2 regions of the Leuconostoc sp. BM2 genome follow, and region 2 is predicted to be linked to the other one. Evidence: predicted binding sites of a transcription regulator. Region 2 holds the regulator's gene; the other holds the start of a gene.
The links. Region 2 encodes LexA, which represses DNA repair genes until DNA is damaged. Its sites were predicted from a motif close to CNAACANNTGTTNG; they were not measured.
Positions count from the first base shown of each region.

Region 1 (5,877 bases), on a different contig from region 2:
CAAGTACATCATTGACCATTTGATCAATTGTGTACATAATTTTTGTGCCGTCAGCCGGATCGTCTGGACGTCCAACTCGTGCATATAATAGCCTAAAATAGTCATTAATTTCTGTGACAGTCCCAACCGTTGATCTGGGATTATTGGAGGTTGTTTTTTGATCAATCGAAATCGCCGGTGATAGTCCATCAATAGAATCGACATCTGGTTTATCCATTTGACCTAAAAATTGGCGAGCGTAAGAACTTAAGCTTTCCACGTAGCGACGTTGGCCTTCAGCATAAAGTGTATCAAATGCCAACGACGATTTACCAGATCCCGACAAACCAGTGACAACAGTCAAGCGATCTTTTGGTATATCCACATCAATGTTTTTTAGATTATGTGCCCGAGCACCACGAATTTCTATTTGTGTTTTTGCCATTCTTTTTCTCTTTAAATTAATTTAAATAGTGTTGGTTAATGACCAGCACGTGTTTTTAATGTCATGACACTATCACGCAATTGCGCGGCTTCTTCAAAGTCCAGCGCTTTAGCAGCTGCTTTCATTTGTGCCGTCAAATTATCAATAATAGCCTGTTGCTCATCTGCTGGCAAATCATCAAACGCCACTTGCGTCAAATCAACTGCTTTTTCATCCGAAACAGCAGCGTGCGTAATTGAAATAAGGTCTCTAATTTCCTTTTTAATGGTCTTTGGCGTAATGTCATGCGCTTCATTATAGGCCATTTGTATCTCACGACGTCGACTAGTTTCTGCCATTGCTTCTGCCATCGACGCTGTGATTTTATCGGCATACATGATGACATGACCATTTTCGTTACGTGCTGCACGGCCAATAGTTTGAATCAATGAGCGCGGATTACGCAAAAAGCCTTCCTTGTCCGCATCTAAAATTGCCACTAAGGACACTTCAGGCACGTCAATACCTTCACGTAACAAGTTAATGCCAATCAAAACATCGTACTTCCCTAAACGTAAATCACGAATAATTTCCGTTCTCTCTAATGTCTTGATGTCAGCATGTAAGTAGGCAACTTTAATGCCCAAATCTTTTAAGTAATCAGTTAAATCCTCTGCCATCCGCTTAGTAAGCGTCGTAATGAAGACGCGTTCGTCACGTTTCGATCGCAAATTAATTTCGCCCACCAAATCATCAATTTGGCCCATAACTGGACGTACCTCAACCTCTGGATCAAGCAGACCAGTGGGACGAATAATTTGCTGTGCGATATGATCAGGTGTTACACGGTTCATTTCATAATCGCCCGGTGTGGCTGACATGTAAATGATTTGATTCACATGTTGCTCAAATTCTGGTAATGTTAGTGGCCGATTATCTAATGCACTTGGTAATCGAAAACCATAGTTCACCAATGTTTCTTTACGCGCCTTGTCGCCATTAAACATCCCCCTTACCTGCGGCATTGTCACATGGCTTTCATCCACCACAATCAGAAAATCATCTGGGAAAAAGTCAAGAAGTGTAAATGGTGGCTCGCCGGCTTGACGGCCATCCATCCAACGTGAATAGTTTTCAATACCACCAACAAATCCCATTTCTTCGAGCATGGCTAAATCATATTCAGTACGTTGCTTAATGCGCTGTGCTTCGATTAATTTACCTTCTTTTTCAAACTTTGCAACTTGTTCGTTCATTTCTTGGCGAATACCCTCAAGCGCAACACGCATTTGGTCGTCATCTGTCATGAAATGCTTAGCTGGAAAAATGGCAACATGCTCACGTTCTGCTACTGTTTCGCCTGTTAAAGAATTAATTTCTCGGATACGATCAACCTCATCACCAAAAAATTCTACGCGTAGCGCCATTTCATCCTGTGACGCTGGAAAAATTTCGACGACATCACCACGAACTCGGAAAGTGCCACGATGAAAATCAATGTCGTTTCGTGTAAATTGAACGTCAATAAGGTCACGCATTAGTTGGTCACGACCGTACTCATTGCCTACCCGCAAACTAATGACATGATCTTTATACTGATGTGGATCACCCAATCCAAAAATCGAACTGACAGAAGCCACCACGATTGTATCACGTCGTTCTAACAACGCACTTGTTGCCGAGTTACGTAATTTATCAATCTCATCATTGACAGCGGAATCTTTTTCAATAAAAGTATCGGAACTTGGTACATAAGCTTCTGGTTGATAATAATCATAATATGATACAAAATATTCGACAGCATTATTTGGAAAAAATTCTTTTAATTCGCTATACAGTTGGCCTGCTAACGTTTTATTATGGCTAAGAACTAGTGTTGGCCTTTGCGCATTCTTAATGACGTTCGAAATAGTAAATGTCTTACCTGTGCCCGTAGCACCAAGTAAAATTTGTTCTTTTACATTATTATTTAAACCACTGACTAGCTGCTCGATGGCTTGCGGCTGATCACCGGTTGGCTGATATTTTGAGACCACTTCAAATTCATGATCTGTTTGGTGTTCAATCATATTATTTTCTCTTTTCGTCACCGTATCACTATTTTTTGAGACAATCTTATTTCATTATATCAAAAAACGAACAAATGTTCTAGTTGAACCTTGTTCGCCATTTTTTACTTATCTGAATCGTCACTTTTTAACTCAGGTGCATCTGTCACATAATCGCTCAATGTGGATTTGCCCTTATTTTGTGCCAAAATACTTGATGGATTACTTTTTTGTGCCTTTTTCAAGGCTGCTAAACCAGCAGACTTTTTGTAATTATAATCTTTTTTGTTTACCGCATGGAAGTCTGATCGTGATGTATCAAATCTCAGCAAATCACCAGTGATAACCTCATCTGAATAGCCAAGCACTTTTGTCGCATAAGCTGACATAGTTTTGGCTACCTTTTTCAGTTGCTTATCGGCACTTTCTGTGACCTGCTCTCCCGTTTGCGTATTAAAGTATTGATTATTAAACTTTGTATAATTTGGCGTTATCCAATCACCATCTCGGAAAACAACTTTACCTTTGTAATTGCTCGATAGCATATCTTGCCCAAACATAGTCATCCCATCATCTGGCACGCCTAACACGTCCAACAAAGTTGGCATCATATCAATTTCACCACCATAAGTGTGATTAATACCACCTTTGAGACCAGTCGCATGAATCATAAACGGTACCTTTTGGAAATTGGCTAAATCGTAATTCGTGACTTTGTCTTTTCCAAGTAATTGCGCAATTGCTGGTTGATGATTTTCAGAAATACCATAATGGTCACCATAAAGCACAAACACTGAATTATTATAGAGTCCAACTTTTTTAAGGTACGTCATTAATTCGCCAAAAGATTGGTCCAAATAATGAGCTGTTTGAACATAGCCGTCAACTGTATTATCACCTGTTTTGGTCGCCGGAAAATCAATGTTTTGCTTATCTAAATCGTATGGGTAGTGGTTAGTAACCGTGATTAACTTTGCATAGAATGGTTGTGGCAGTTGCTCAATGTACTGAGCACTATCTCGTAAGAATATTTTGTCTTTCATCCCATAACCAATGTTATAGTTCGCCTTATTAGCGTTGGAATAGTAAGATTTTGAAAAGAAATAGTCGTAACCAAATGATTTGTAGGTATTATCTCTGTTCCAAAAGCTGGCAACATCGCCATGAAAGGCTGCCGTCGTATAACCACGTTGTCCCAAAATAGCCGGCAATGACTCAAACGTATTATTGGTGCCATATTTAACCATTGCTGAACCAGTTGCTAAGCCAAACAATGAATTTTCCTGCATCATTTCAGCATCAGAAGTTTTACCTTGCCCCACTTGATTATAAAAATTATCAAAGCTCAACGTATTTTGGTCATGATAAAACTTATTTAAATTAGGCGTTACTTCTTGACCGTCAACTTTATAATCAATCAAAAATTGTTGGAATGATTCCAAGTGAATCATAAAAACATTTTTGCCTTTTTGTGTACCATAGTATTGAATATTATCTGGCAATTTTTGTGTTGCAACAAATTTTTTAACTTTAGCCAAATCGGTTGGTTTAGCACGCTTCCGACTTTCTGTTTGATTATAAGTTTGAACTGCATTGAACACAACATACTCATTCAACCCAAGATATTTAACAATGTAATTATTATCAAACGAACGCGTCAACAATCCTGAACGGTTCGTCGATGCAATACCATAGTCAACAAACATTAAAATCACACCAAACAATGTTGTCAAAATAGCAAATTTTTTCTGAACACCTTTGCGGTCAATTGTTAACTGCTTAAAAACAACCAGAGCAATCAAAATAATGATGTCTATGAAAACCAAATAATCGGTCCAATGAATAATCGCAGCGATAGATTTGCCCAAGTTATTACCGGTCGAACTCCCTGATCCTAAAATACCCATCGATAGAAAATCAGAAAATTCTCGATAGTACAGCATGTTTGCAAACAGCCAAACAGATTGAATTAAGTTGAAAATAATCGCCAACCAGTAACTCAATGCACCACGAAAATATAGGGCGATACTAATAAATATAATAGCCGTTGGAATTGGATTTAGAAACAACAAAAATTGCTGTGTTGCGCCTTCCGCCCCTAAGTTAAAGTTCATATGATATTCGGCAAACATTTTCAGCCAAACCAACATCACATTCAGAATAAAAAACCAAACAATTGGTGCCGATGTATCCATCGTACGTTTTATTTGTCGCCACCATGTTTTAGGACTAGAAATTAATTTTAATAAACGTTTCATTGTCGTCAACGCACTCCTTGCTAAATTAAGAAAATTGCTTGGTGCTCTCCTAATAAATTAGTTTGAAATCATGTAGCACATCGTAAATTTCAATCGCTACGAGGTCGATATCATCAAATTGGAATTGTCGCACCTCTCGATGTTCTCGAACAGTCCATATTTGCGTTAATTGGTCATAAGTAACTTGTAGTGCCTCAATGCCAAATGCATCAAAGCGACGCGTTTGAACGGCATTATCGGTTGAATCGATCATCGCTCTGAGTCGGTTTAAGATTTGTTTCAAATCACTTGTGTGACGTGTGTCATTGTCCATGCGCTTACCTCACATTTTTTCGCGCTGGTATTATATATGCAATGATACCAGCAAATATACCAAAATAATACGTAATTAATCGCCAAATCAAAATGACTAAAATCAGCGTAGCTGAATTTTCAACGAATGGTGAAAACAGGAGCTGAAAACTTAACTCGGCACCACCAACACCACCAGGGATTGGAAATAACGAAATAACCATAACAATCATAATATTCATTGTGACAATTAGCCAAGGATTTACCGAAGCATAACCGAACGCACGAATGACAAAATAAGGAATCAAATAAAAAACAACCAGCTGCATCATCGTAAATATTGATGAACCGACTAATGATTGCCAACTACTAATTACTCGTCGTGACTCTTCATGAAAGTTATCAATTTTTTGTTTCGTCGTTGAAATAACACTGTCAAACCGTTGTTTTGACATAACGCGTTTAAACAGTGGGGCCACAAAATCGACTAGACGTAAAGTCAAAGATGGCCAAAACATCACCAAGGCAATACCCACAATGACAACCGCGTGAATAGCAATCGCAAATGGAATGAATGTCGCAAAGGTTGGCGCAACTTGTGAATAGATGAAATTATCTGCCGCAACATAACCTACTATAAAGAATAGCACGACAACGACTTGGTAGACTAAAAATTTCATTAAAATAACAGACATTGCCCGACCAGATTCAACACCTGCCCTCGCTAATCCGTACAATTGAGCGGGTTGCCCCCCAGTAGCAAAAGGTGTTACACCTGTACCTAATAAGTTCAGTAAAGGTACACGTAGTAAGGCGAAAAACGAAGTGTTTTTTCGGTCCGTTCTGTTCAATAGCACTCGTGTTGCCGCGGCTTCAA
Region 1 is NZ_MOWQ01000006.1:61,860-67,736, reverse strand. It holds gene uvrA (excinuclease ABC subunit UvrA) at 1-424, opposite strand, end outside; gene uvrB (excinuclease ABC subunit UvrB) at 460-2,472, opposite strand; gene BMG01_RS03475 (LTA synthase family protein) at 2,577-4,709, opposite strand; gene BMG01_RS03470 (YkuJ family protein) at 4,759-5,022, opposite strand; gene BMG01_RS03465 (lysylphosphatidylglycerol synthase transmembrane domain-containing protein) at 5,027-5,877, opposite strand, start outside.
Region 1: the regulator LexA is predicted to act here: its motif matches at 2,540-2,553, upstream of uvrB (excinuclease ABC subunit UvrB).

Region 2 (5,877 bases):
CTCGAAGCTATCCATGATAAAACCTTGATTGATGAATTTTTCTTAGATAAAGTATTGCATATTATTGAAATTGAGCAAGAATTAGCAGAGCATGTCAATGATGTTGATTACTTGCATTATGCTAAAAAGAATGGTTTTGCTGATGCCACGATTGCAAAAATTTGGCACCAGGCAATGTCAGAAATACGACAACTTCGCCATTCAAATCACTTGTTACCTGTGTATAAAATGGTTGACACCGTAGCGGCTGAATTCGAATCGAAAACACCATATTACTATGCTACCTATGAAAAAGAGAATGAATCGGTTGTTTCTGATAAAAAAAGTGTGATTGTTTTAGGGTCAGGTCCCATTAGAATTGGTCAAGGTGTGGAATTTGATTACGCAACTGTACATGCGGTGAAAGCAATTCAGCGCGCAGGATATGAAGCGATTATTATGAATTCTAATCCTGAAACGGTTTCTACGGATTTTTCTGTGTCTGATAAATTGTATTTTGAACCTTTAACATTAGAAGATGTTTTGAATGTGATAGATTTAGAACAGCCTATTGGTGTCGTCGTGCAATTTGGTGGGCAAACTGCTATTAATTTGGCGCAACCGCTCACTGATAATGGTGTTCAGATTTTGGGAACAACGGTTGAAGATTTAAATCGTGCTGAAGATCGTGAAGCATTTGATCAAGTGATTAAACAACTCGCATTACCACAACCAGTGGGGAAAACAGCTACAACTGTTGCTGATGCTTTGAGTGCAGCTCAAGAAATTGGTTATCCAGTCCTCATCCGACCATCTTATGTTTTGGGTGGACGAGCAATGGAAATTGTGTCATCTGACGAAGAACTAAAAGATTATATGCAGCGTGCGGTCAAAGTTTCTAATGATCACCCAGTATTGATTGACTCATACCTCGTTGGTCAGGAAGCCGAAGTGGATGTCCTATCAGATGGTGAAACTGCTGTAATTCCTGGTATTATGGAGCATATTGAACGTGCCGGTGTACATTCTGGTGATTCAATGTCAGTATATCCGCCACAATATTTGTCACAAAAAGTGCAACATGAAATGGTTAACGCGGCCATTAACTTAGCTAAATCATTGAACACAGTTGGCTTAATGAATGTGCAATTTGTTATCCATGAAAATACAGCCTACGTGATTGAAGTTAACCCTCGTGCCTCGCGTACAGTGCCATTTATTTCAAAAGTGACCCATCTGCCATTGGCACAATTAGCTACTCGTGTGATGCTAGGTGAAAAATTGGCTGATATGGGATTTGAGACAGGTCTTGTGCCAGCCGATGACATGGTTCATGTCAAAGCACCCATCTTTTCATTTACTAAATTGCCAGATGTTGATTCATTGCTTGGACCTGAAATGAAGTCAACTGGGGAAGTCATGGGTTCAGATACAACTTTACCAAAAGCGTTGTATAAAGCCTTTGTTGCTTCAAATATTAAGGTACCGCAGTATGGTAACGTGCTTTTCACAGTCGCAGATGCTGACAAGGAAGAAGCGCTGACCCTAGCTCAACGATTTAACGATCTCGGATTTGCAATCTTTGCTACCGCCGGTACAGGTAGTTACCTCGCAGCTAATGCGTTACCAGTCGAAATCTTAGATAAAATTTCAGAATCTGATAACAATTCAGTTGTTGCATTGCGTGAACAAAAGTTGCAAATTGTCATCAATACCACCCAAGCTGATGAACGTGCAGAGAGTGATGGGCGATTAATTCGAAATGCAGCCATCGAAAATGCCGTGCCATTGTTTACGGCACTGGACACAGTTAAAGCGTTTTTGGAAGTCCTAGAGTCACGTAGCTTTACAGTTAAAGAAATGCAATAATAATAAAGAACTAATAAAAACAGCCTGAGAGCTGTTATTAGGAGAAAAAATGAACAATCGTTTAGCAGTCAATTTGCCTGGTTTAAGTCTTAAAAATCCTATTATGCCATCATCTGGTTCAGTGTATTATGGACTTGATGATGTCTACGAAGTCGAGCGTTTGGGCGCTTTAGTTACTAAAACAACCACTCTGGATGAACGAGCAGGCAATCCTCAACCTTGGATTATCAACACGCCCGCTGGTATTTTGAACTCAGTTGGTTTGGCAAATCCCGGTGTTAACAAAGTGATTAAAGAATTTTTACCAAAAATAGCGGAAAAATATAGCAATTTACCGGTGATGTTTTCAATTGCCGGTGAAACAGTGCAAGATTATGTTAGGTTAACAAAATATTTTGATGACATTGACACTGTATCTGCAATTGAAGCGAACTTATCTTGTCCAAACGTTGATCGTGGTGGTATAGAATTTGGTGTGAGTGCTGAATCTGCTGCTGAAGTGATTGCTGCCATGCGACAAGTTACTAAGAAACCAATTTATGCCAAAATGTCGCCTAATGTCACTGATATTAAGCCGATTGTGAAGGCAGTTGAACTAGCGGGTGCAGATGGTTTGGTCTTGATCAATACATTAGTCGGGATGAGTCTTGATTTGGATAAACGTGAGCCGAGTTTAGCGAGAGGAATTGGTGGCTTATCAGGTACAGCTATTCATCCGATTGCTGTACGATTTGTTTATGAAGCAGCGCAAACTGTTGATATTCCAATTATTGGGGTAGGTGGTGTTACGCAAGTTGAAGATGCTTTGGAACTTTTGATGGCAGGCGCATCAGCCGTTCAAGTGGGGTCTGCAATCGCAACCAATCCAACTGTTATGACAGATATCATTGCAGCATTACCAAAGGCACTTGATAAATATGGATTTACGGACGTGACAGAAGTAACGCGAACGTTCAAGAAAAGTTGACTACTAAGGGGAAAAAACATGATAAATCGACCAGTTTTTATTGCATTGGACTTTCCAGATGGTAAAACGGCACTGAATTTTTTAGAACCTTTTAAAAAATTAGACCAAAAGCCGGCGATCAAGGTTGGTATGGAATTATTTTATGCAGAAGGGCCGGATTTTGTCAGAGATTTACGCCAAAAAGGATTTGATATCTTTTTAGATTTAAAACTTTATGACATTCCCAACACTGTTGGCCATGCAGTTGCAAATATTGCAAAATTAGATGTTCAGTATTTAACGTTACATGCGGCTGGCGGGGCTAAAATGATGACTGCTGCAGTTGCTAATAAAGGTCACAACTTAAAAATACTAGCAGTGACGCAATTAACATCTTTTTCTGAAGCTGATGTTCAAGAAATTTCCCAATCGACAGTAACGTTGGCGGAAAGTGTGTTGCACTTAGCAAAAATGGCTGACAACGCAGGTGTGGATGGTACGATTAGTTCGCCTTTAGAAGCTGGTATGATACAAGCTAACACGCAATCAGATTTCTTAACTATCACCCCAGGAATTCGCTTAGCAGGTGATGATGCAAATGACCAAATGCGTGTCACAACCCCTGTCAAGGCAAAACAATTAGGTGCAACGGGACTTGTTGTTGGTCGTTCGATTACTAAAGCTAGTGATCCAGTTGCTGCATACCAACAAGTATTGAAAGAATGGAGTCTTTAAATGACAGATTATGCAAATGAAGTTGCCAATGATTTACTTGAAATTGGTGCGGTTAAATTTTCACCGGAGGCGCCGTTCACATGGGCGTCGGGTATTAAAAGTCCGATTTACACTGATAATCGCATGACAATTGGTTTTCCAAAGGTTCGAGAAAACACTTATTGTGGCTTAACAGAATTAATCAAAGCGTCATATCCTGATGTTGAAATTATTGGCGGTGTGGCCACTGCAGGCATTCCACACGCAGCTTGGGTGGCAGATCAATTAAAAAAACCAATGATTTATGTACGATCAAAACCAAAAGATCATGGTGCAGGTTGCCAAACAGAGGGGGCAAACGTTACAAATCACAAAGTAGTGCTGATTGATGATTTGATTTCAACGGGCGGCTCAGTATTGGCTGCAGCAAAAGCAGTTGAAAAAGAAGGTGGCAATGTTTTGGGCATTGTGTCCATTTTTTCATACGAACTGCTAGCTGGTGTAAAAAATTTTGAAAGTGCTAATCTAACCTTTAAATCGTTGACAACTTATTCACAATTAATGGCATTGGCTGTTAGTCGAGGGGATCTAGCTGCGGACCAGATTGAGACGCTAAACGAGTGGAAAAAGCAACCAGAAAAATGGCAAGCAAACTAAAAAAAAATCGACATTATGTCGATTTTTTTTTAGTATATTGCGTCTCGATAAAGACCAATAACCTTACCAAGAATGGCAACTTGTTTTAGAATAATTGGTGCCATTGCATCGTTTTCAGGTTGCAATCGATAGTGATCTGCTTCGCGGAAAAAGCGTTTTACAGTTGCTTCGTCGTTGTCATTCATTGCAACAACAACGTCGCCATTATCAGCATTTTCTTGACGACGGACAATGACTTTGTCACCATCTAGAATACCAATATTGATCATTGATTCGCCATGAACATTGAGCATAAACAAATCACCATCAAATTGCATTAGGTTGTCAGGAATCGGGAAAAATTCTGTTGCCTCTTCTTCAACGGCCAAAATTGGTGTTCCTGCTGTTACAACACCGAGAACAGGAATTTTACCAGGTGTAATTGAAACACCCAGCATTTCTAGACCAGCATCTGTGATTTCAATGGCACGTGCTCTTGGTTTTGAAGCATCTTTTAAGAGATATCCTTTTTTAACCAAACGCTCGATATGACCATGAATCGTAGAAGAGGAAGACAGACCAACCGCTTCGCCGATTTCTCTAACGGTGGGGGGAAAACCGTTAGTTGATTGGGCCTCATGTATAAATCTTAAGACTTGTATTTGTTTGCTTTCTTGAATAATTGCCATGATGGGGTTCCTACTTAATAATTAGTAACTCAATTATACCCAAAAAACACGAACAAATCAAACACGTGTTCGTTGATTTTAGAAAATGTCAAATAAGTCGCCGTGAAAATTTATAATTTCTTTAGAAACTATATGATTTTTAGTGGATTTCTGTGTAAAAAAAAGCTAAAAAGCAAACTTATTAACTTCACTTTTTAGATGGCATGCACTAACCGGCTGTGATATAATTGTTATCAGACATTCGATGAGGAGAAAAAACATGAGTACAGGACTTGTAATCTTGATTGCAGTTTTGGCCTTGGCGATTGGTTTGGCTGGTGGTTTCTTCTTGGCACGTAGTTCAATGAAAAACTATTTGGCTAAGAATCCACCAATTTCTGAAGAAATGATGAAGTCAATGATGATGTCAATGGGTCAAAAGCCATCACAAAAAAAGTTAAATCAAATGATGGCTCAAATGAAACAGCAAAGTGCAAATGCGCAAAAAAAATAAGCGCTAAGCTTATTTTTTTTGTATTCTTTTAGGATCAATATAGTGCCAATCAGGATTGATTTCATCATCTAGTTTATCAAAAGCTGCTTGCATGATGTCAGTATATTTGGCAATGTTTTCAGCATTCAATTTATCGGCGCGCTCAATGTAGATTGGCTCTCCAAAATTAATTGTGGTATTATGACGTTTAAAGAGCTGGCTAAACTTCACTGGGCCCTGGTATACCGCCGGTACAATTGGCTTTCCGGCCATACGCGCGATTAATAATGAGCCGGACTTCAAGTCGTCACTGTGACGAGAACCTGAAGGAAACATGATTAATGATCTTTTACCACTTTTGAGCTCACGTACAGGGTATTTGATGACACTTGGGCCAACGTTTTCGCGATCAACTGGGAAAGCGCCAGCAGACTTAATGAGCCAAGCAAGAGGCTTGAATTTAAAAAGTTCGATTTTCGCCATGAAAATAAAGTGTTTGGGGTACGCAGCCACCGCGTACCAAACAGGGTCCCACCATGTGCGGTGAGGACCAACTAGGACATAATTGTCCT
Region 2 is NZ_MOWQ01000002.1:23,153-29,029, reverse strand. It holds gene carB (carbamoyl-phosphate synthase large subunit) at 1-1,848, shown strand, start outside; gene BMG01_RS01235 (dihydroorotate dehydrogenase) at 1,898-2,815, shown strand; gene pyrF (orotidine-5'-phosphate decarboxylase) at 2,834-3,529, shown strand; gene pyrE (orotate phosphoribosyltransferase) at 3,530-4,165, shown strand; gene lexA (transcriptional repressor LexA) at 4,195-4,833, opposite strand; gene BMG01_RS01215 (YneF family protein) at 5,093-5,326, shown strand; gene BMG01_RS01210 (1-acyl-sn-glycerol-3-phosphate acyltransferase) at 5,336-5,877, opposite strand, start outside.